Regions from separate parts of the Brevibacillus sp. RS1.1 genome, predicted to be linked through region 1. Evidence: riboswitches for the same ligand, from Rfam matches in the RefSeq annotation. Region 1 holds a riboswitch; each other region holds the start of a gene.
The links. A riboswitch is a leader RNA that binds a small molecule or an ion and turns the genes downstream of it on or off. The one in region 1 is predicted to bind cyclic di-AMP.
Positions count from the first base shown of each region.

Region 2: linked by a shared signal. The riboswitch ahead of HP570_RS19790 (CAP domain-containing protein) and the one ahead of HP570_RS23755 (quaternary amine ABC transporter ATP-binding protein) in region 1 are both predicted to bind cyclic di-AMP.
Region 3: linked by a shared signal. The riboswitch ahead of HP570_RS25730 (C40 family peptidase) and the one ahead of HP570_RS23755 (quaternary amine ABC transporter ATP-binding protein) in region 1 are both predicted to bind cyclic di-AMP.
Region 4: linked by a shared signal. The riboswitch ahead of HP570_RS00560 (CAP domain-containing protein) and the one ahead of HP570_RS23755 (quaternary amine ABC transporter ATP-binding protein) in region 1 are both predicted to bind cyclic di-AMP.

Region 1 covers NZ_JABSVA010000009.1:149,249-154,587, forward strand. Annotated here, with positions in the region: gene HP570_RS23750 (ABC transporter permease) at 1-691, opposite strand, end outside; gene HP570_RS23755 (quaternary amine ABC transporter ATP-binding protein) at 675-1,901, opposite strand; cyclic di-AMP (ydaO/yuaA leader) riboswitch at 2,296-2,442, opposite strand; gene HP570_RS23765 (cation transporter) at 3,187-3,387, opposite strand; gene HP570_RS23770 (heavy metal translocating P-type ATPase) at 3,452-5,339, opposite strand, start outside.
Region 2 covers NZ_JABSVA010000006.1:63,955-69,293, forward strand. Annotated here, with positions in the region: gene vanT (serine racemase VanT catalytic subunit) at 1-878, shown strand, start outside; gene HP570_RS19780 (sensor histidine kinase) at 920-2,011, shown strand; gene HP570_RS19785 (hypothetical protein) at 2,136-2,783, shown strand; gene HP570_RS19790 (CAP domain-containing protein) at 2,909-3,496, opposite strand; cyclic di-AMP (ydaO/yuaA leader) riboswitch at 3,504-3,661, opposite strand; gene HP570_RS19795 (aminopeptidase) at 3,886-5,001, opposite strand; gene HP570_RS19800 (iron-containing alcohol dehydrogenase) at 5,097-5,339, opposite strand, start outside.
Region 3 covers NZ_JABSVA010000012.1:59,109-64,447, forward strand. Annotated here, with positions in the region: gene HP570_RS25715 (class I SAM-dependent methyltransferase) at 1-570, opposite strand, end outside; gene HP570_RS25720 (PspA/IM30 family protein) at 665-1,360, opposite strand; gene HP570_RS25725 (LiaF transmembrane domain-containing protein) at 1,425-1,829, opposite strand; cyclic di-AMP (ydaO/yuaA leader) riboswitch at 2,149-2,288, shown strand; gene HP570_RS25730 (C40 family peptidase) at 2,293-2,814, shown strand; gene HP570_RS25735 (response regulator transcription factor) at 3,029-3,748, shown strand; gene HP570_RS25740 (sensor histidine kinase) at 3,749-5,134, shown strand; gene HP570_RS25745 (cytochrome P450) at 5,326-5,339, opposite strand, start outside.
Region 4 covers NZ_JABSVA010000001.1:147,269-152,607, forward strand. Annotated here, with positions in the region: gene HP570_RS00540 (2-phosphosulfolactate phosphatase) at 1-726, opposite strand, end outside; gene HP570_RS00545 (hypothetical protein) at 840-1,286, shown strand; gene HP570_RS00550 (cold-shock protein) at 1,457-1,660, opposite strand; gene HP570_RS00555 (rhodanese-like domain-containing protein) at 2,090-2,434, shown strand; cyclic di-AMP (ydaO/yuaA leader) riboswitch at 2,519-2,676, shown strand; gene HP570_RS00560 (CAP domain-containing protein) at 2,684-3,484, shown strand; gene HP570_RS00565 (hypothetical protein) at 3,549-3,701, opposite strand; gene HP570_RS00570 (homoserine dehydrogenase) at 3,802-4,812, opposite strand; gene def (peptide deformylase) at 4,843-5,339, opposite strand, start outside.

The sequences.
Region 1 (5,339 bases):
CGATCATAGCCGCTATGACCACCATCGACAGGGCGAGCATGATGCACTGATTGACGCCCGCCAAGATCGTCGATTTCGCATACGGCAGCTGCACTTTCACGAGCTTTTGCCACCCAGTTGCGCCAAAGGCGTCCGCCGCTTCCTCCATTTCCGCTGGGACCTGACGAATGCCTAAGTTCGTAAGACGCACGATTGGCGGCAAAGCAAAAATAACGGAGGCAATAACTCCCGGCACCTCGCCCAAACCGAAGAAAAAGATGGCGGGAATCAAATAAACGAACGCTGGCATCGTCTGCATCAAATCCAGTACTGGCGTAACCAGATTGCGAAACGTATCGTGTCTCGCGCAAAGAATGCCCACCGGAATCCCGATAGCGATCGAAATCATGGTGGCAGTGAGGACGAGTCCCAATGTCTCCATCGTTTCATCCCAGTACCCCAAGTTGTGGATGAGAGAAAGTCCAACAACCGTAAAGACCATGGACGCTCTCCCTGCAAAAACCCACGCAGCGGCCCCCAGCAGCAAGATGAGAATCAGCGAAGGTATCTCTGCCAAAACCGTAGAACAGTAAGTCACCATCGTGGAAATGACGATAGCCACCGGATCAAACAATACCCCTTTGTACTGGCCCAGCACCTCCACGAACCCTTCCATCCAACCGCCAATCGGTAGCTTAGGCACGACGTCCATCACTCATCACCTCTGCTCTCTGATGTTCTTGGACATTGACTTTGCCTACCAGCCCGCCTAGCACCGCTCCTTTTACGATGACACCCAACAAACGCTGCTGCTCGCCCACTACCGCAATCGGGACATGCAGGTCTGCCATCATCGGGAACAAGCTGTGCAGACGTGCGTCAGGCGAAACGGTAGGGAGGTCGGTTTTCATGATTGCCTCCAGCGAATCTCCCGTACTGATCGCGAGTGATACGTCATACGCCGTAATCAATCCGAGCAGTGTGCGCTTTTTGTCCACGACGTACAAGCTGGACACGCCATTATCCATCATGAGTTGCAGTGCCACTCGGGCCCCTTTGTCAGGCGTGATTGCTTCTGCCCGTTTCATCACATTTTCAGCAACGAGCACCCTGGACAGGTCGGCATCCTCCACGAACTTCCGCACGAATTCATCCGCTGGGTCAGCCAGGATTTCTTCTGGGCGGCCGATTTGAATGATCTGCCCGTCTTTCATAAAGGCAATCCGGTCGCCCAGTCGCAACGCCTCATGCAAGTCATGTGTAATGAACAGGATCGTCTTTTTCATCGTCATCTGAAGCTCCAGCAGCTCATCCTGCATATCTTTTCGAATGAGCGGGTCCAGTGCACTGAACGCTTCGTCCATCAAGAGAATATCTGGATTATTAGCCAACGCCCGCGCCAATCCGACTCGTTGACGCATACCTCCGCTCAATTGATCTGGGTACGCATTTTCCCACTCGGTCAATCCAACGAGCGCGAGCGCTTCCCGTGCTTTTTCTTGTCGGAGCCCTGGTGGTACTTGTTGAATCTCCAAACCAAACTCCACGTTTTCCCGTACCGTCCGCTGCGGAAACAGGGCGAAGTTTTGGAAAACCATCCCGAGCTTCTTCCTCCGCACCTCGCGCAAAGCTGTCGCCTTCATGGCCACGATCTCTTCCCCATCGATCTCGATGCTTCCGCTCGTTGGGTCAATCAGTCGATTACACAGTCGGATTAAGGTTGATTTGCCGCTGCCGGATAGGCCCATGATGACGAAGATTTCGCCTTCCTCGACTTCAAAGCTGACCTGATTGACACCGATGGACTGGCCGGTTTGCTTGTAAATTTGTTCTTTTTTACGTCCTTCCGCCAGCAGCTTCAAGGCCAGCTCGGGCTGCTTGCCAAACACTTTTGTAAGTTGATGGACTTTCATTTTGGACATGATATCCCTCATCCTTCGTTTTTTCGTAAATGTAAAAAGCCCGCGAAGCTTCCACACTCCAGCAAACCTAAGCAGGCACGCTTGATTTTTACTCGTGTAGAAAATCCGCAGGCTTACGGAATACCTGGCGTCCATTGTCAGGACTCCCTGTACTCTGTCTTCCCGATTTCGATTGTCAGCGGTTTATGTCGTACCGACTGCCTCCCAGCGATCCACACCATTTCCTTCACGACTGTATCGCGTAAGCTGCTCGTCGATATTTCCATAAAAAAATAGACCGATCCATCCTTTTTCTCCAGAACAAAGGTCCCAAAGAAAAAGCCTGTATCGGCCTATCACACGCCCGCAAGGAATCCCCTTGTTGCGCATAAAATGCCTAGACTTTATCCATCCATGACCTTCCCTGCTTTGGCCGACGAGGTTAGCTGACGGGTAGGATGGCAGAGAAGACATTTCCTCATCCCTCCTGATCACTCAGGATTAACCCCAAAAGATTGGTTCCCCCGCTTCCGAGAATATCGGAACTAGGCCGTATGTGTTGTTTCTTATTGAAGCGTGATTGTGATTTGAATTATACGCTGGCTTCCAGTTATTGTGAACGTTCGTTTAGCATGGTTTTAACCGGATTACGGCTTTCTTTATGAGTCGGATTGGATTAGCTGTTCGTTGCTTATTCGGTTGAAGGATTAGTGCGTTATACTCGCTGTTGTGGTGGGGAGGAAACAGGAGAAAACGCTCAGATTCTTGGAACCCCTGCGCGGGAGCATGGGGTGCCCGGCTCCGTGAAAAAAAGCGAAACCGCGTCCAAAGTAGTCCATCAGGATGTGGCTCAGAGGTGGACGCTAAAGGCAGTTTCGCTTTTTTTCACTGCGCCTCGGTAGGTGTGTCCAAAGATCTTCGCTTATTTCACCTGTTTCCTCTACGAGCTGTTGAGGTTCTACGCTTTTTTAAAGACTTTTTGAATGATGCTTTCAAGATGTAAACAATAGCCGCTTGGGAAGAAGAACATTTCCAGTCCTAGCGCCTCTGGAGCCCTACTTAGCGGAGAAATGAATGGCGGGGGTTGTCAGCTTCAACCTCTGCGAATACATCCTCGAAACTCTACTTTTGAAGCGCTCCCGACATTTATTTCGTAGCGGACAGTCTAACCCCTTGCGGGGCGTAGGTGGAAGCGTAGACTGGAAATGGGCTTCTTCCCCTCCCCTACAGCCACTTTTACCTCAACACCAAAAAGCCCCCGCCTCAATGAATCAGGCAGGAGCTTTGCTTTTCAAAGATACAATGATTAAACGACGTCGTAACCTTGGTCTTCAATAGCTTCTTTCACTGCATCGAGAGTCAAGTTGCTCTCGTTATAGGAAACCTCAACCTTTTTTTCAGCCAGGTTTACTTTGCCTTCTGCACCAAGATCTTTCAATGTGTTCTCGATGCGCGCTACGCATTTATTGCAAGACATGCCCTCTACGTTCAATGTGATATTTGTCATGATCAATCTCTCCTTGCATTTTATGTTGTATAGGTAAGGCGGACGAAGCCGCTTGTTACTGTTGTTACAGCTTCACTCGTTGCAGTCTTAGTGCGTTGAGTACGACGGATACGGAGCTGAAGGCCATTGCGGCACCGGCAAGCCATGGAGCGAGTAAGCCGATTGCGGCAATTGGGATGCCCAAGGTGTTGTAGGCCAATGCCCAGAACAGGTTTTGCTTGATGTTGCGGATGGTGAGCTTACTCATCTCGATGGCGTCTGCGACACTAGTCAGTTCGCCGCGCATCAGGGTAATATCGGCTGCTTCCATCGCCACATCTGTACCTGTACCGATTGCCATACCGACGTCAGCGGTAGCGAGTGCAGGAGCATCGTTGATACCATCGCCGACCATCGCGACTTTTTTGCCTTGTTCTTGCAGTTTTTTCACTTCTGCGGCTTTGCCTTCAGGCAGGACTTCTGCGATGACGTGATCGATTCCTGCTTCACGGGCAATGGCCTCGGCGGTTTGACGGTTGTCACCGGTCATCATGATCACAGTCAATCCCATTGCTTTCATACGCTGAACCGCTTGCTTGGAGGTTGGTTTGATCGTATCCGCTACGGCAATCAAACCAGCGAGCTTGCCTTCGACGACTGCGAGCATCGCCGTTTTACCGGAGCGCTCCAGTGCCAGCATGGTATCGGACACTGCTTGGTATGAAATTTGATGTTTTTCCAGCAAACGGCGGGTACCGACGAGTACTTCTTTGCTGGAGACGGTGGCCCGGATACCGAAACCAGGAATGGCTTCAAACGAACCCGTATCAGCCACAGTGATTCCTTTATCCGCAATACCGCGAACGATAGCTTGAGCCAATGGGTGCTCGGAGTTTTTCTCAGCGGCACCGACTAAAGAGAGCAGCTCTTGTTCTTCGATATCAATGGCGATGACGTCTGTCAGTTCTGGCTCGCCTTTGGTTACAGTCCCTGTTTTATCGAGGACGATCGTATCCAAGTGGTGAGCCGTCTCCAGATGCTCCCCGCCTTTGAACAGGATGCCCAGCTCAGCTGCGCGTCCAGAGCCCGCCATGATTGAGGTCGGTGTTGCCAAACCGAGGGCGCATGGGCAAGCGATTACGAGTACGGCAATTGCTTTTTCCAAAGCCTCACCGAAGTTGCCAGGTATAACGAAAAAGTACCAGATCAAGAAGGTAAGAATAGCAATCCCTACTACGATTGGGACAAAAATCCCGGAGATGCTGTCAGCTACACGCTGAATCGGTGCTTTTGTTCCTTGTGCTTCTTCCACTACTTTAATGATTTGCGCCAGAGCCGTTTCTTTTCCGACTTTGGTTGCCTGGACCTTCAAAAAGCCGTTTTTGTTCAAGGTGGCGCCGATGACGGTATCGCCTGCAGCTTTATCCACCGGAATACTTTCGCCAGTCAGCATGGACTCATCTACTGCGGACTGCCCTTCCATGACGATGCCATCGACAGGTACTTTGTCGCCTGGCTTCACGTGAACGACGTCGCCTAGTCTCACTTCTTCTACAGGAATGGTCATTTCGACGCCATCTCGTACGACTACTGCTGTTTTTGCTTGCAAGCCCATCAGCTTGCGGATCGCTTCCGAAGAACGTCCCTTTGCTTTCATTTCAAACAATTTACCCAAAACGATCAACGTGATCAGTACCGCACTGGTCTCAAAGTACAGCTCCAACATGTGGCCACCATGAGCACCGATGGAGTTGATCGCGACCCATAAACTATAGAAATAAGCTGCCGAGGTACCGAGAGCAACCAGCACATCCATGTTGGCACTCTTGTTGCGAAGGGCTTTGAAAGCTCCGACGTAAAACTGTGCTCCGATGATGAATTGTACCGGTGTGGCCAATGCGAGCTGTACCCACGGATTCATCAAGCTTTCAGGCAGCCAGATAAACGAGGTGAAGGAAAAGTGGCTCACCATC
Region 2 (5,339 bases), on a different contig from region 1:
TGCTTGGCTATACCGATGAGCGTCGGATACGCCAGATCGCCCGTTTCAAACTGACACAAACCGTAGTAGATGACGAATATGCCCAAACACTGAATGGCTACAACGTGAAAATCCCTGTTCATATCAAGATCGACACGGGGATGGGGAGACTCGGGGAGTCTTGGGAATACACGGAAAAAATCGCGTCCATGTATCGATATAAGCATTTGCAGGTATGCGGTACCTTTACGCATTTGAGTGTGGCTGACAGTTTGGAAGCTTCGGATATCGCATACACGAAAAATCAAATCGACCGTTTCCAAAACGTGATCGATCAGCTGAAAGAAAAGGGGATCGATCCACAGAAGCTGCACGTCCAAAGCAGTTACGGCGTGCTGAATTACGGGGAGCTGCAATACGATTATGCTCGAGTGGGGATCGCTCTCTACGGGATGTTGAGCAAGCAGGGAGACAAGGTAAAAACAAACGTCAACCTACGACCTGTGCTATCACTAAAAGCAAGAGTTGTGCAGGTGAAACAGGTGGAAAAAGGAGCACCCGTTGGCTACGGACGCGCCCACATAGCGCAGAAGGACAGTAAGATTGCCATCGTATCTATCGGATATGCAGATGGGGTTCCGCGCATGCTGTCACAAGTGGGGGCTACCTGCTTGATTAGAGGAAAAAGGCGACCGATTATTGGCTTTGTCTGCATGGATCAGCTCATTGTAGATATTTCAGATATGGAAGAGGTGCAAAGAGGGGAGGTTGTGACCTTTATTGGCAGAGATCAAGAGGAGGAGATCACTGCCGAAGAAATGGCCCAATCGTGTAAAACCATTACGAACGAGCTGGTAAGCCGTTTGGGAGAACGGGTTAAAAGAGTCTATCATGAGTGATCTTTGGACGAAAACGAGTATAGGAGTGGTTCATTTTTTCCATGGCGAAGGGGAGACATAGCTTTCGTTTCAAAATGCTTGGGCTTCTTGGGTTTGGCATGCTTCTGGCCGCTATCGTAACCTATCTGCTCTATAAAGTGCTCCAGTTTTACTATCGGGTGGGGGTTAAGTACGAAGATCCACTCACCCAGGTTCGCTATTTCATCAAGGAGATGGGGGATATCAATTTCTTTTTGATTGTCTTTGCTCCCATTGCGATCTTGTTTTTCTATCTCCTGACCAAACGGTATGCTGGCTACTTTCGGGAGATTTCTACGGGCATTCATTATCTCGCGAGTGGAGACTTTACACGGCATGTCCATATTCCATCCAATGATGAGTTTGCAGAAATCGCCAAGGATATCAATCTAGCAAGCGAAATGCTGCAAAAGGCGGTAGAAAGAGGAGATTTCGCCGAAAGCAGCAAGGATCAGCTTGTTTTGAATCTGGCGCATGATTTGCGTACACCACTGACATCTGTTCTGGGTTATCTGGATCTCATTTTGCAAGATGAGCAGATAACACAAGAACAGATGCGGCATTATGCGACGATTGCTCTTACCAAATCGCATCGATTGGAAAAGCTGATTGATGAGCTCTTCGAAATTACGAGAATGAATTACGGCATGGTTACCATCGAGCAAAAGGCCATTGATTTGAGTGAATTGCTTGTCCAGTTAAATGAGGAGATGTATCCTTCCTTTGAGAAAAATGAGCTCGTCGCGCGGTGTACGGTTGCTGCCCAATTAGTGATCGTGGGAGATGGGGAGCTTTTGGCGCGCGTATTTGAGAATATCCTGACCAACGCGATACGCTACGGGGGAGATGGCCAGTTTATCGATTTGAACGCTTATCGTGAGGGCGATGAAGTGGTTGTGCAAATCATGAATTACGGCGACCAGATACCTGAGGAGGCGCTGCCGCATATTTTTGAAATGTTTTTTACAGGCGACAAAGCGCGAACGCATCAAGGGGGAGGAACAGGACTCGGCTTGTTTATTGCAAAAAATATCGTCGAGAAGCATCGGGGAACGATTTCTGTCCAAAGTGATTTGATTCGTACGTGTTTTGAGGTCAGGCTGCCGTATGGATGAAATGATGGCAAAAATAAAAAATGGAGACGCTTCAATGTCTCCATTTTTTTATTGCATAATTCATTGAGATTTGAAAAATTGGTATAATATTCCTGTATCGAAATGAATTAACTTTGGGGGAGTTATGAATAAATACACATGGACATTGATAGGTGCGGTAATTGTTGCTGGAATATCATTGGCTACTTGGGCTGGGGCCATTAACCAAGGGGATAAGGAAGCACTACAGGCATATAAAAAGATGGAACAGGCACGTAACAAAGAGAACCACCCCTTAAGCAAATCGAGTAGGAATGTAGCCCTGTCGAACTTTTCGATTCAGGGAGCTGTTTTACCAGAAGCGGATAAAATACGTAAATACAACGATACGAATATGCAAGGACTACTATCTTCAACGGATGAAAAACTTTCCTTCATTATGGAAGGGGATGAAGTAAAAGGTATAGTTTTAGCAACAGATACAGAGCCAATCATGGCTGGTGGTGAAAAAACTGGTCCTGAATTGTTTGACCTTTACGAGAACATGAAAAATACACTCGGGGAAGATGTAAACATTACGTACTTTAGTTATTCAGGTGGGTTTATCTTCGTTGCAACTGATAGGGAAGGTGAGGAAAGCTTGTGGCTCGATCGACGTGCTTCTACTTTTTTAGAACTTCCTTCGCACAAGCAACTCAAATCTGAAGAAGTTGTAGAAAAAATTCGAGAAGGTGCGGAATCGGTGGATGAAGAAAAGACAAACGAGCTAGAAATGGGAAGTAAATCTGAATAAAGCGTATAAAGCTAGCTGTTGGCTTTTCACGGAGATAGATGTTCAAGGGCCACTCCAGACAAGGCAGGGAAAAAATAAGAAAGCCGGGTCCCCGCTAGAGGACTCGGCATTTATATCTAAATTCATTATCCGATGAATTCTTGTACCCAGTATCCATTCACAAAGCCTACACCGATTTTGGTGAAGGAAGGATTCATGATGTTTTGACGGTGTCCTTCACTGTTCATCCATTGGTTCATGACTTCCTCAGCGGTGCGTTGACCCATGGCGATGTTCTCACCCGCGGTCCTAGAAGATACAACGAATTGTTTCATCATGTCAAATGGAGAGCCATACGTAGGGCTTGTATGGTCAAAGTAGTTGTTGTTGGACATATCAGCCGCTTTTGCTTGTGCAACTTTGTTCAGGGAAGCATCCAGTTCCACTGGCTTCAGACCTGCTTTTGCACGCTCTTGGTTTACCAAATCAGTTACTTGCTTCCCAACAGAGGAAGCATCCACTTGTTGGTTAGCTTGTTTTACTGGCTGTTGAGCTGGCTGCTGTTGATTCGCTGGTGCTGCGTAAGGTGCTTGCATTTGCGGTTGGACAGGTTGCATATATGGTTGATACCCGTATTGCGGACATGTGGTAGCGGCAGAAGCTGTGTTAGAAAAGCCGGAAAGAACAAATCCCAATCCCAATGTCGCGATTGCAATAGTACCAAGGCGTTTCATATTCACATCGTCTCCTTTTTTTGGCCTACGAGGTTAGTTGACGGATTCGGATTGAGGAAACAACCCTACGCACTTTGGCGATTCACCCCATGCAGATCTCTCATCTGCAAGTAAAAAAGCTCCCCCGCACTTCCATTCGAGAGGAAGTTTCGGCTGTTTTGTTTGGCATGACCTAGAATAACAGAGATTCACCGGTGAAAGAAACCCGTAAAATTTGGTAGGATTAATAAGAATATCTCTTGTTTTATTGAGAGGGTGGAGTTCGACACTCACCAATCCCGCTTACAGTGTCGCCTGTAAAATAGGCCAGTCTAACACTTTATTTTCTCTGAACAATAGAAAAGGGGCTAGGGAACTCATTCCCTAACCCTTTTTTTCATTCATTTCGTTTAAATCAAATTCTCCGGGTTCAAGCCTTCCAGCTCTGGCAACACAAAGCGCCCATCTTTTCTAATAAGCACATCGTCAAACCAGATTTCGCCGCCGCCGTATTCAGGGCGTTGGATTTGGACCAAGTCCCAGTGAACGGAGGAGCGGTTGCCGTTGTCTGCTACTGTGTAAGCATTCCCTGGCGTGAAGTGGAAGCTGCCCGCGATTTTTTCGTCAAACAGGATGTCCAGCATCGGGTGGAGGATGTGCGGGTTGAAGCCGATCGCGAATTCTCCGATATAACGTGCGCCCTCGTCCGTGTCGAGGATGTCGTTCAATGCTTTAGTATTGGAGCTGGTCGCTTCCACGATTTTGCCTTCTTTGAAAGTGAACTGAACATCATTGAAGGTAATGCCGTTGTAGATTGATGCCGCGTTGTAGAAAATCGTTCCTTCCACGGAATCGCGTACAGGAGCGGTGTATACTTCGCCATCCGGGATATTGCGTTTACCGTCACACTTGATGGCATTGATTCCTTTTATGGAGAAGCGCAGGTCCGTTTTTGGACCGACGATGCGTACGCGATCGGTGCGCTCCATCAGCTCTTTCAACGGAGTCATGGCAGCTGACATTTTCGCGTAGTCCAGATTGCAGACGGAGAAGTAGAAGTCCTCAAAGCTCTCGAGACTCATTTTGGACAGCTGTGCCATCGACTTGTTTGGGTAGCGCAGTACAACCCAGCGTTTGTTCGGAACGCGCTCGTTCGTATGTACAGGTTGATACAGGACACGAGCGTAAATGCCCATTTTGTCGTCCGGTACGTCGGCATACTCGTTGATGTTGTCGTAGGCGCGAATGGCGATGTAAGCGTCCATGTCCTTCATCCGGTCATACTCGTATTTTGCCATCAGAGCCATATGTTCTTCGCTCGTGCCTTGATAGAGTGCACGCATGACTTCCTGGTCTTTTAAGGTGACCAAAGGCAGAGCCCCAACTGCAAATGATTCACGCACAAGTGCACGAACGAGTTCAGGTTGCAGGCCTGTATTTTCGATCAGAACTTTTTCGCCTTTTTGCAAATGGAGTGAGTAACGGACGAGACGGCTTGCCAGTTCATTAATGCGTGGATCTGCCATGGTGGTAACCTCCGTAGTAAAATAATTTTGATTAATGATTAATTTGTATTATTACATAACTGAGCGTAGGCTCGCCAGTGTGTTTGATGCTTCCATTACAGGCAAGCCTCGTAGATCGCGATTACATCGGATTCATTCAATTTTCGTGAGCTAGGCAGATACCCGATTCCGCGTCCGCCGATGCGAACCGCTTCCTCAGCCATTTGGACCAGTGATTGTTTGGTCACACCGAAGTCAGACAGACGTTCTGTGATTCCCATACGCTCATACCAACGGCGAACGGCATCAATCGTTGCTCGTGCTGCTTCGCTCTCATTCTCCACCATAACGCCAAAACA
Region 3 (5,339 bases), on a different contig from region 1:
ACGCTGATCGTTTTCACTTTGTCCATTACGACATGTATAGATGAATGCAGGCGGAATGTTCAACAGGGTAAAGTCGATCTTGACCCAGGGAAAACGATCCTGCAACTCAGCTTGGAGTTGTAGCGAATATTGGAATGTAATAAATAGGCCCCCTGGCTTCAGTACAGATTGAACTTCGTCCAGAATTGCTGCCCGCAGCTCTTGTTGAAAATTGGCGAATGGCAGACCTGAGATAATGACATCTGCACCTGCAAGGTCCTGCTCCTCCAAGTAAGACCTAAGTTTAGTCGCTTCCTCCCTGATAGGAAGATCGGGAAAACGTGATTGAAGCATAGAGCGAAATTGGGAATCTCGTTCCACGAGCACGTACTGTGTGCCGGGATGCAAGCGCTGATAGATCGTTTGGGTAAATGCCCCTGTACCAGGTCCCAGCTCCAGGATCACATCGGTTGAAGCCCAATCGACGCTTTTCAACATTTGCTCACATAAAAAACGAGAGCTAGGGATGATACTACCGACGCGTCCAGGCTCAGCGATAAACCGCCGCAAAAAGACCAAGAAGTCCTGCAAGAATCGTACCTCCTAGGGGAAAAGCAGCCTGATGTACACAGGCTGCCGAATTGACACACTCTATTCTACACCTTGTCCCCCAGTTCCTGTTGAATTAGGATTGTACTGGTTTGGCTACCGGTGTTTTTACTTCCTTAATGGATGCTTTGATGCTAGCAAGTTCTGCATCGAGATCATCCTTTTCCAGCTCAGACAAAGCGTTTTCCCAAGCGCGGTTCGTTTGGCGCCATTGCCCGCTCATTTGCGCTTCTGCTTCCATGCGCATGACTTTCTCTTCCATGCGAGCGAAGCCACGGCCTGCGGACTGATTGCCGATACCGACAACTGCTTGATTGACTTGCTTTTGTGTACGAGCTACTTGTGCACGTGCCATCAGTGTGAACTTTTTCGCACGCATTTTATAGAACTCTTCCTTCAGCTCAGCCAGCTTCTCGCGCATTTGCGTAGCTGACTCGGATGCTGACAGGTACAGCGTTTCATATTCCGCTGCACGGCCTTCGTACTGCTTCTTGTCAGCGAGTGCTCGACGAGCCAACTCGTCTTCTCCTTCAGTCAAGGCGAGCTTGACTTGGCGATCACGTTTTTCGATCAGAGCATTGGCTTCGTCCAATTGCTGACGGAATTTCTTTTCCAGTGCAACCTGACGGGCAACCGCTACTTCAACTTGTCCGATTTCTACTTCCATGTCACGCATATATTGATTCAGCATTACTACCGGATCTTCCATCGAATCCAATGCATCATTTACCGAAGCTACTGTCAGGTCACGCAAACGTTTAAAGATACTCATTATTTTTTCCTCCTCATCATATCACATCATATTGTTCATCCAAAAGACTCTTGCGACATTGGCGTTACTGTGGGCGTCTTCTTACATCTCTCTCCCAAGTGTCCAGCGTATCTTCCTTTAATACTTTTTGGGCCCATTCACGCTCCCAAGCAGGTGGCGCTTGTTTAGGTTCTTGGCTGGGACGCAGTAAGCGATATCCCAGATAAATCACCCCAATGGCCAGAAGCGCGTGAAACAGTAGGTCAAGCTTGCCAATCAACATCAGGAACCCGAATAGGAAGACCAGGATTCCCCAAAATCGTGAACCGGTTTGTCCCATGATCTTTTTGGCACCGTATATCATGATCACGCCGGGAATGATAAACCCGAGCAAGTCTCCGATATCGATACCCACCAGATCGAGAAGAACCAACCCACCGACTAGCAGCAGAACCAGCCCGAGTAGTACTTTGCCAGACCGTTCGCTCATTACTCGCTTACCTCCATTCGTTTTGCATGTGGTGCTTGTGGAACGTTATGCCCTTATTGTAGCCCTCGGTATAGGCTTCCCATAACGGGCGTGCGGTTGGTTTTTCCCTCCGTCCTTGGACGGAGACATTTTCCTGCCTTAATCGGACGAGCTCTCCCGCAAGGCAGGAATAAGCCCACGTCGAAAGGCGGCTTGCACTGTCGAACGAAAACGTTACAGCATTTGACGCTATCTTTGTGACGAATATGTGAATGAACAGATAAAAAGAAGGAAAAAAAGGACTGGCGTAGAATCTTCGTAAGAGTGCGTGTAAAAAAACATCGAAAAATAGCCGAATTCCGCTTAGCGGAAACGGGGGAACCACGTTTTTGGGGTGAATGGTTGCTACTCCTAGCAGCCTAGGGCGTCCTTTCGACCGAACCCTTCAGCTAACCTCGTAGGCTCACGAAGGGAGCAGTTTCTTTTGCGCAAGATGGTTTTATCTTTATTTATGGCTGGATTGCTTGCTATGGGGGCAGGCGCTGCACAGGCTGCTGAGGAGAATACTCTCCATGAAGTTGTCAGCGACTTGTACGGTACCCCTTACAAATCTTCCGGCTCGTCCAAAAAAGGCTTTGACTGCTCCGGTTTCACACGCTACGTATTTGATGCGTTAGGTGTAGACCTGCCTCACAATTCTGCTTCCCAGTACGAATTAGGTACAGAGGTAGACAGAAAAGATTTGCAACCAGGCGATCTCGTATTCTTCAATACGAACGGTCGCAGCATTTCTCACGTGGGTATCTACATCGGAGACGGCACATTCGTGCACTCGGAATCTGGTCGTGGAGTCGTCAACACCAAGTTGAACGATCCATACTACTGGAGCAAGCGTTATGTAGGCGCCAAGCGTCTCAGTGCTCCTGTTCTAGCGAAAGCAGAAACTCCGAATAAGGAAAAAGCGGTGCAAGCTGCATCGTTGCCGGAAAAACCAGCTAAAAAATAGTCATTCGGCAAAATAATAAAAGCCAGGGACACTACGTCTCTGGCTTTTTCTGACGAAATTTAGTACCTGGTCTAAAGAGGTACCCTCACATATTAGAACAACTTAATAACTTACGGGGTTTCTTCCCCTGATAGGGGCAAAGCATGTTATGATAGACAAGACCCATTCTTTGAATGGTATTCCTTATTAATAGAAGTAACTGGGGGTTGTTCCGGTGAAAGATCACATTTTAATTGTCGATGACAATCTGGAGATTATTGAACTGCTAGAAGACATTTTGGAGAACGAGGGCTTCAGCGTTTCCTCTGCTGAAAGCGGAGAAGACGCACTCTCGCTGCTCAGCCAAGGTGAGCGTCCCAACCTGATCCTTTTGGATATTATGATGCCCAACATGAGTGGCTACGAGCTCTGCTCTCAAATTCGCCGTGAGTGGGATTTGCCTATACTGTTTCTCAGTGCAAAAGGAAAAGCGGTAGATAAGGTAGTCGGCTTTGAAATCGGCGCAGACGATTACATCACGAAGCCTTTTGATACAGAAGAGCTGCTCGCTCGCATTCGTGCCCACCTTCGTCGCTATGAGCGCATTCGCAAGCATACCGAAGAGCAGCCTGAGAAGGAAACAGCCTCTTCTCCAATTACGGTTTTGAAATTCAAGGACTTGGAAATTCATAAAGAAACGTATTCCGTATATGTATGTAACCAAAAGATCGAGCTCTCTACCAAGGAATTCCAACTACTCACCTTCCTCGCAGAAAATGCGGGCATCGTCTTTACAAGAGAGCAAATTTATGACCGTGTTTGGGGATATGGTTATGGCTCGCTCAATACAGTGACGGTCCATATTAAAAACCTCCGTGAGAAGCTGGAAACGGAACGTCAATTCATTAAAACACAATGGGGGACAGGCTACGTATTTATCGGGGAGAAGCTTTAAATGAGCTTGCGCAATAAAATTTTTCTCTCCTTCATTGCCTTGCTCACACTCACCATTTTGTTGTTTAAATTTGTTTTTCAAGACATTATTGTCGCTCAACTCAAAAATGACCGGCATAATCAGTACCAGGCTGAGAAGGAAGCCGCAGAGAAGGTCATGCTCAATCAACTGCTTCTCGTCAGTAATTTCAAGGACCCAATCGAACGCATGGAGCTTGAGAAGCAGTTGCCAGACGACGTGATGTACCGCATGCTCGTGAAGGATGCCAATGGAAACACTATCTACAGCAAAACATCAAGCGCCTATAATTTAAAAATGCCTTCCCCCTCCTCATCAAGCCGTGGCGATTCTGCTAAGCAAAATGACCTCAAAGTGGTCGCTGAGTACCATTTTCAGCAGGAGCCACCGCGTACAGGGGAGATTGTTGTTTATTTCTACACGGATGATTACGACATGATGGCTACGACAGGGGTTTCCATGATGCTTTGGTTTATTTACGGAAGCATTAGTCTGGTAGGATTGGTTCTGCTCGCTTTGTTCGTTCGCTGGATACTACGTCCGGTTAACGAATTATCGCGCGTCACGCAAGAAATCCAGGAAGGGAAGCGGCTGGTCACATTTACGTATCGATCGCATGATGAATTCGGGCAACTCTTTCGATATTTCGGGGAAATGGTGGATGAGCTTCGCTTAGCGGAAGAAAGACAGGCTGAAATGATTGCTTCGATCGCCCACGACTTCCGTACACCTCTCACCACGATCAAAGGGTATGCCTCATATATCGGCTCTGGTCGCGTGACGGATATGACCAAAATACAGAAACAGATGGGCAAAATCGAGCTAAAAACGACGGACTTGGAAAAGCTGCTGGACGAGCTGCAGGACTTCACCACGCAAAGCTCCGAAGTTCGACTCAGCATTAACCGCATTCATGTCAAAAGCTTCTTGCGAGGAATCATTGAGGACTATTTGCCAAGAATCAAAGAGGCAGGCCTCACGTTTCAATGGAAGCTGCGAATCTCCAATGAACTACACATCGAAGCGGATGAGACTAAGCTGCGCCGTGTCATGGAAAATTTGTTGAACAACGCCATTCACTACAACAAACCGGATGGCTCCATTTACCTTACTTGTGATCAGCGAGAAGGACATGTCCTTTTTACTGTAATCGACAAAGGAGAAGGAATCGCCGCTGAAGACTTGACGAAGATTTTCACCAAGTTTTATCGGGCGGAAAAATCACGAAATCGCAACAGTGGCGGTACAGGCTTAGGCTTAACGATTTGTAAGAGCATCGTCCGGCTTCACGGCGGAGATCTGATGGTAAACAGCGAATTGGGAATGGGAAGCAGTTTCTCCTTCACCATCCCCTTCTTCCACGGGTAGCTTTCTCAAGCTACCCTTACTTTATATAGATTTATTCTCAGTTAATTATTTCTTAATATTTTACTTGTAAAATCATTTTTGTAAGCATGTTGCTTTCAGTGATAAATAACCCCCAGTTCGGTATCTGACACAATCGGCGAAACCGTAGTGATAAGATGCCTCTTTTTTTGCCCCCTAACTTCCATTTTTTTCTATCTCTTCTCCA
Region 4 (5,339 bases), on a different contig from region 1:
CGCAAAATCATCGTTAAGCACTGGAACTGCGCCACTCTGATTCCACTGCGCTGCAAGTTCGACATCTTCCGGGTACCCCATACTGATCAGTTCTTGGCCAGAAGCACATTTCTGCAAGTAAGCAGGAAGATGATCTTGAGCCGATCGAAAGGCTGCCACTGCTATTTCGGCCTCTGGTGACAATCGATATCCCTTCAATTCATGAAGCAGCGCACCTGCCGCAATCATATCTTCAATAGCAGGTCGCAATGCTCCATTTCCCCACCGTTCACCGCAAGCAATGACGGTTACGGTTCCATTCTGCTGCTGTATGTATCTGGCCACAGATGGCGCGTTTCGCAAGCACGCAGCGATTACCTTCGCACCTGTTTTCTTCGCCAACACGGTACAGGTCGATCCGTTTGGCGAGGGTAATACGATTCTACTTCCCATTGGAACCGTTTTCAAACAGGTGGGTGAAAGGGAGACTGGTTCTCCGCGTTTTCCAGCGAGCAGCGCTGCTTTTTGTTTGGCGAATGCTACGGTTGACTCATCCTTTACCTGATAAGGATAGACGATACCTCCTCGTCCCGTTACGATATCGACACACGTGCTGAAGGAGAGCACATCGATAATGACGATCATATCCGATGCTGCCCCGACCTGTTCTACCCCTTCGTATCCCCAATCAAATCGAGCTGTATAGTCAAGTTGTTTGCATACAGTTCTATCTCCCAAACCCTCCACCATCCTCTATCAAAAATAGGTACTCGTCCCCTTACGTTCGCCGTTACGAATTAAGACAAGAAACAATATCGTATTATTGTCCCACTAGATTAACAAGAATGGAGTGAACATGGATGTCTGAAATCGAATACGACGACGATCAAGGTAATTCGGAAAAAAGAAATCACAAACGCCCAAGAAGAAATACTGTGAGAACGACCGGTATTTTGCAAAACAACCTCGCCCGTGCTCTCACCGCTCACCTCGACCTGGTAAATCTGAACACAGAACCGGTTGAAGTACGTGTGCAAGTATTAAACTGGGGTAACGCAGTTACGCAAACGAATCCAGTTAGCACCTTGCTTGACATCACGCAATTTATCCCAGCGAATACTCGAACTGCTTTCAATGCGCTGATCCCCGCTTCTTTCCACTATGAAGTCCGCCTTACCGTAGCAGAAAACAACAGAAATGTCCTTCTCACCACTTATGGCCGTACTACTATCGGCGGCGGTCAAGTTGTTGGTCTTACCGTTCTTGACAGTCAGTTCCAAACTGTCGAAATCGAAACTTGTATTTAACTATCTTGCAGGAAGAAAATGAGGAATTATGGTGGGACGCCATAGTTCCTTTTTTTATCCATTCGCATGCAGGAAAAGGCGCTTGGGACGATCCCAACGCCTTTTTGCTTCTACGACCACGACAAAAAAAGAAACTGCCCTCGAAAGGACAGTTTCTTTGAAAAGGAGACTTACAGTTTTACTACGTTCTCAGCTTGTGGGCCACGGTTGCCTTGAACGATGTTGAATTGAACTTTTTGACCTTCGTCCAAAGTTTTGAAACCGTCACCTTGGATTGCGCTGAAGTGTACGAATACATCGTCTCCGCCTTCTACTTGAATGAAACCGAAACCTTTTTCTGCGTTAAACCATTTTACTGTTCCGTTCGTTTGCATTTGAAAAAACCTCCAAAAATTGATTTGAATATGCTAGTCATATTTACCGAAGCAAATAAAGCTCACATATCATGAAGAAATACCAGATCATGTGCGATGATACGCCTTCATGATATGTGAATTTTACCTACCCGGCAAAAATGTGAATGTCATAGGACGGAACTGCAAAATAAAAAACTAAACCTTTTGAAAACCTAAAACAATGAAAGCCCTTCCTCTCTTCCATCCTTGCGGCTCCGATGACCGCGCCAGTGTGAATCGGGGATCCAAAAATGTTATCCATCAGCATACAAACACCTCGATGAATGATTAGGTATCAATTTTTCAAGTAGCAACCTCATTCTACCATGGTTGTCCAAAAAAAGCAACCGTTCACCCTTATTCTGGACGAAGCGGGACTCTGATACAATAGGATTGGGAGGGATTACATTGCAAAATCATATTTTGACAACCATTCAATTATCTGAAATGCTTGAAAAGAAAGTGCCCGTACTTTTATTGGACGTACGCGACGCCGAGAAATTTGTTTCCGGCAGCCTCGTTCACGAAAACGCATCGACGCAAAACGTCCCCTATCTTCTTATGAAAGAACAGGACAAGCCGCTTGATGAAGAAACCGAAAAACTCGCGCAAAATGTGCAAATCGTTACCTTATGTACAACAGGTAACAAAGCTCAAAAAGCTGCGGCTCTCCTTCGTGAGCATGGTTTTCATGCAAAAGCATTGGAAGGCGGCTTAACTGCCTGGAAGGAACAATCAAACGAAACGAAATGAGCCTAATTTATCAACGATTCTAGCTATTTGCCATATATTACTCCTTTATTTCGATTGGGATTGTTTGATATCGTTGTTCATGCCAAACGAAATAAGCCGAGACTTCCTCTTTGAAAAGGAAGTGCGGGGGACTTTTTTGTGGATGAGCTATTCCACATTGGGGTGAATCGCCAAACTGGCGTAGGGTTGTTTCCTCAATCCGAATCCGACAACTAACCTCGTAGGCAAAAAAAAGGAGAGATTTGTTTTATGAAACGTTTTGGTTCTGTTACAATCGCGATGACTCTTGGTCTGGGCTTGGCTTTGACAGGGTTTGCTTCTTCTGCTTCCGCAGCATCTAACTGCCCATTGAAGAACGGACAATTCCAATTCAATGTGGGTCAAAATATGGGACAATTCCAAAAAGCACCAAATGCTCAACAGTTCCTTAACTTTTTCCAAAAGCAAGGCTTTGTTCCTGGCCAGCCACAAGCAGTACAGCTGATGCAACCTGTTAAGCAAGGACAAGCTACACCTGTACAACAACCATGCCCGTATCAACCAGGATCTTTCCAACAAGCACCCGTACAACAAGCTCCAGTACAACAAACACCAGCACAACTAGTACAAACAGCACCAGCACAACCTACCAATAATGTCACTGAGCCTGCCGCTCCAGTAAAACAAGCGGATCAAGCTAAGACGGGTGATTTTGCGAAACAAGTCGCGGATTTGGTAAACCAAGAACGTGCAAAAGCAGGTCTCAAGCCTGTTCAAATGGATGCAACACTGTCCAAAGTAGCGTTGGCAAAAGCACAAGATATGTCTGCTAACAACTATTTTGACCACAACAGCCCAACGTACGGTTCCCCATTTGACATGATGAAGCAGTATGGCATTCAATACTCGACAGCAGGTGAGAATATCGCCATGGGTCAACAGAGTCCACAAGAAGTCATGCAACAATGGATGAACAGTGAAGGCCACCGCCAAAACATTATGAACCCTGACTTCACAAAAATTGGTGTAGGCTTCACAAATGGCTACTGGGTACAAGAATTTATCGGGTAACACGCTTTGCACGAAACGAAAAGCCGGTGTCTCTTAATCGAGACCCGGCTTTTTCGTGTAGACATTAATCCGGCTGTGTTTCAGAAGCCTGTTTTTTGGGGGTACAGCAGCTTTCCTGCTCATCTAGCAAAGCAACGTCCTTTTGATTCATTTCTTGCTTGGTTGGGTAAGCAGATACTTGCTGCAGCTCGGCATTGACATCAGACGATTGTTTCATCCGTATGGCCCCCTCGCCGTTTTTGGTGGTACATCCCTAGTATGCACGCGGCTCTAAACGACTCATTCCTAAGGAACACTGGAAGCACATGCAAATGAACCTATCTGCTAATAATATGTTCAAGGTCTTTTAAGGCAGCCGCTGCTGCCGCGACAGGATCTGATTTTCCTCCAACGACCAATAAATCCCCCATGACATCTGTTTCTACCCGGATGGCTTTTGTCGTACCTGATACGGATGCAAACGGATGGGTAAAATCCACCGCACACAGCTCAACTGCTACAGAAACCGTACCATTCGCTTCCTTTTGAATCGTTCCGATCAGCTTGGGAATCTTCGTATGCTTTTTCCACGTCTCGATTTGGAACGTGGTTATTTCGCGAATACTTGCGCGTTCGATATCGGTTAGATTTACTTGCCCGCCAAAAGCAGCGTTTGCCAGGATCGTGAGCTTCGAAGCTGTATCCCAACCATCGATATCGTAGGAGGGATCCGGTTCGGCAATCCCCATCTTCTGAGCGAGCTCGACAGCTGCTGTACAGGTGAGCCCCTCTTCCATCATTTTTGTTAGCACGAAGTTCGTCGTTCCTGTAAAAATACCTTCGACTCGTTTTACTTCACAGCCTGCCAAGTTATACTGCAAAAGATCGATCGTCGGCAGAGCTGCTGCTGTTGCCCCACTAATTTTCAACGCGGTACCATGTTTTTTGGCAAGAGCGGCCAAACCAGCATAATCAACAACAAGCGCACCTTTTGAAATCGCGATCGCATGCATGGCATTCTCCAATGCATACCGAATATAAGTCAGACCAGGTCCCCCCTCTTTTTCAGATGGACCTGCCTCGATGAGTACGTCTGCTTGAACTGATTTGATAAATTCCAGCGCGTTCCAAGATGCGTTCCCTGCTTGTTTTGTATGAGCATAGTCTGCCCATTTCCCTGGATCGATTCCGTTCTCATCATAGAGGCCGGAGGATGAACGAACGATTCCCACGAGTCTGACATCTGCTTCATATAGCTCGCGGTACCGCTCCCGTCGCTCTTCCAGCAGTCTGGCTACCTGCTGTCCTACTGTTCCGAAGCCTGTCACCATAATATTCCAACGTTTCATGAGTCAATCTCCTTGCTGTTTATGCTCCGTTTATTTCCACCATTTTTTTCTATTTTTATCTTGTATCCGGTGCAAATCCTTGCGATTCAGTTTCTTTCCTGTTTTTGCCGAGTAGAGCTCTTCCGTTTGATCAATAAACAATATTCCTTCCAAATGGTCCATCTCGTGCTGAATACACCGAGCAAGGAAATCTTCGGCTTCGATTGTCTTTGTTTCTCCTTGGCGGTTCAGCGTCTGGACTTTGACATAATTCGCTCGAGGTACAATTCCGAAAACACCTGGGATCGAAAGACAAGCTTCTTGCCCTACCTGCTCACCTGATTTTTCCATCAACACCGGATTGATTAGTTCAATCAAGCCGCTGCCGCAATCCATGACAACCAAACGCTTCGGGATACCAATCTGGATCGCAGACAAGCCTGCTCGACCTTTCGCAGCATAAATGGTTTGGGTCATATCATCCAATATCTTTTCAACCTGCGGAGTAATGGATTGTACTCTTTTTGAAGTTTCACGCAAGATAGGGT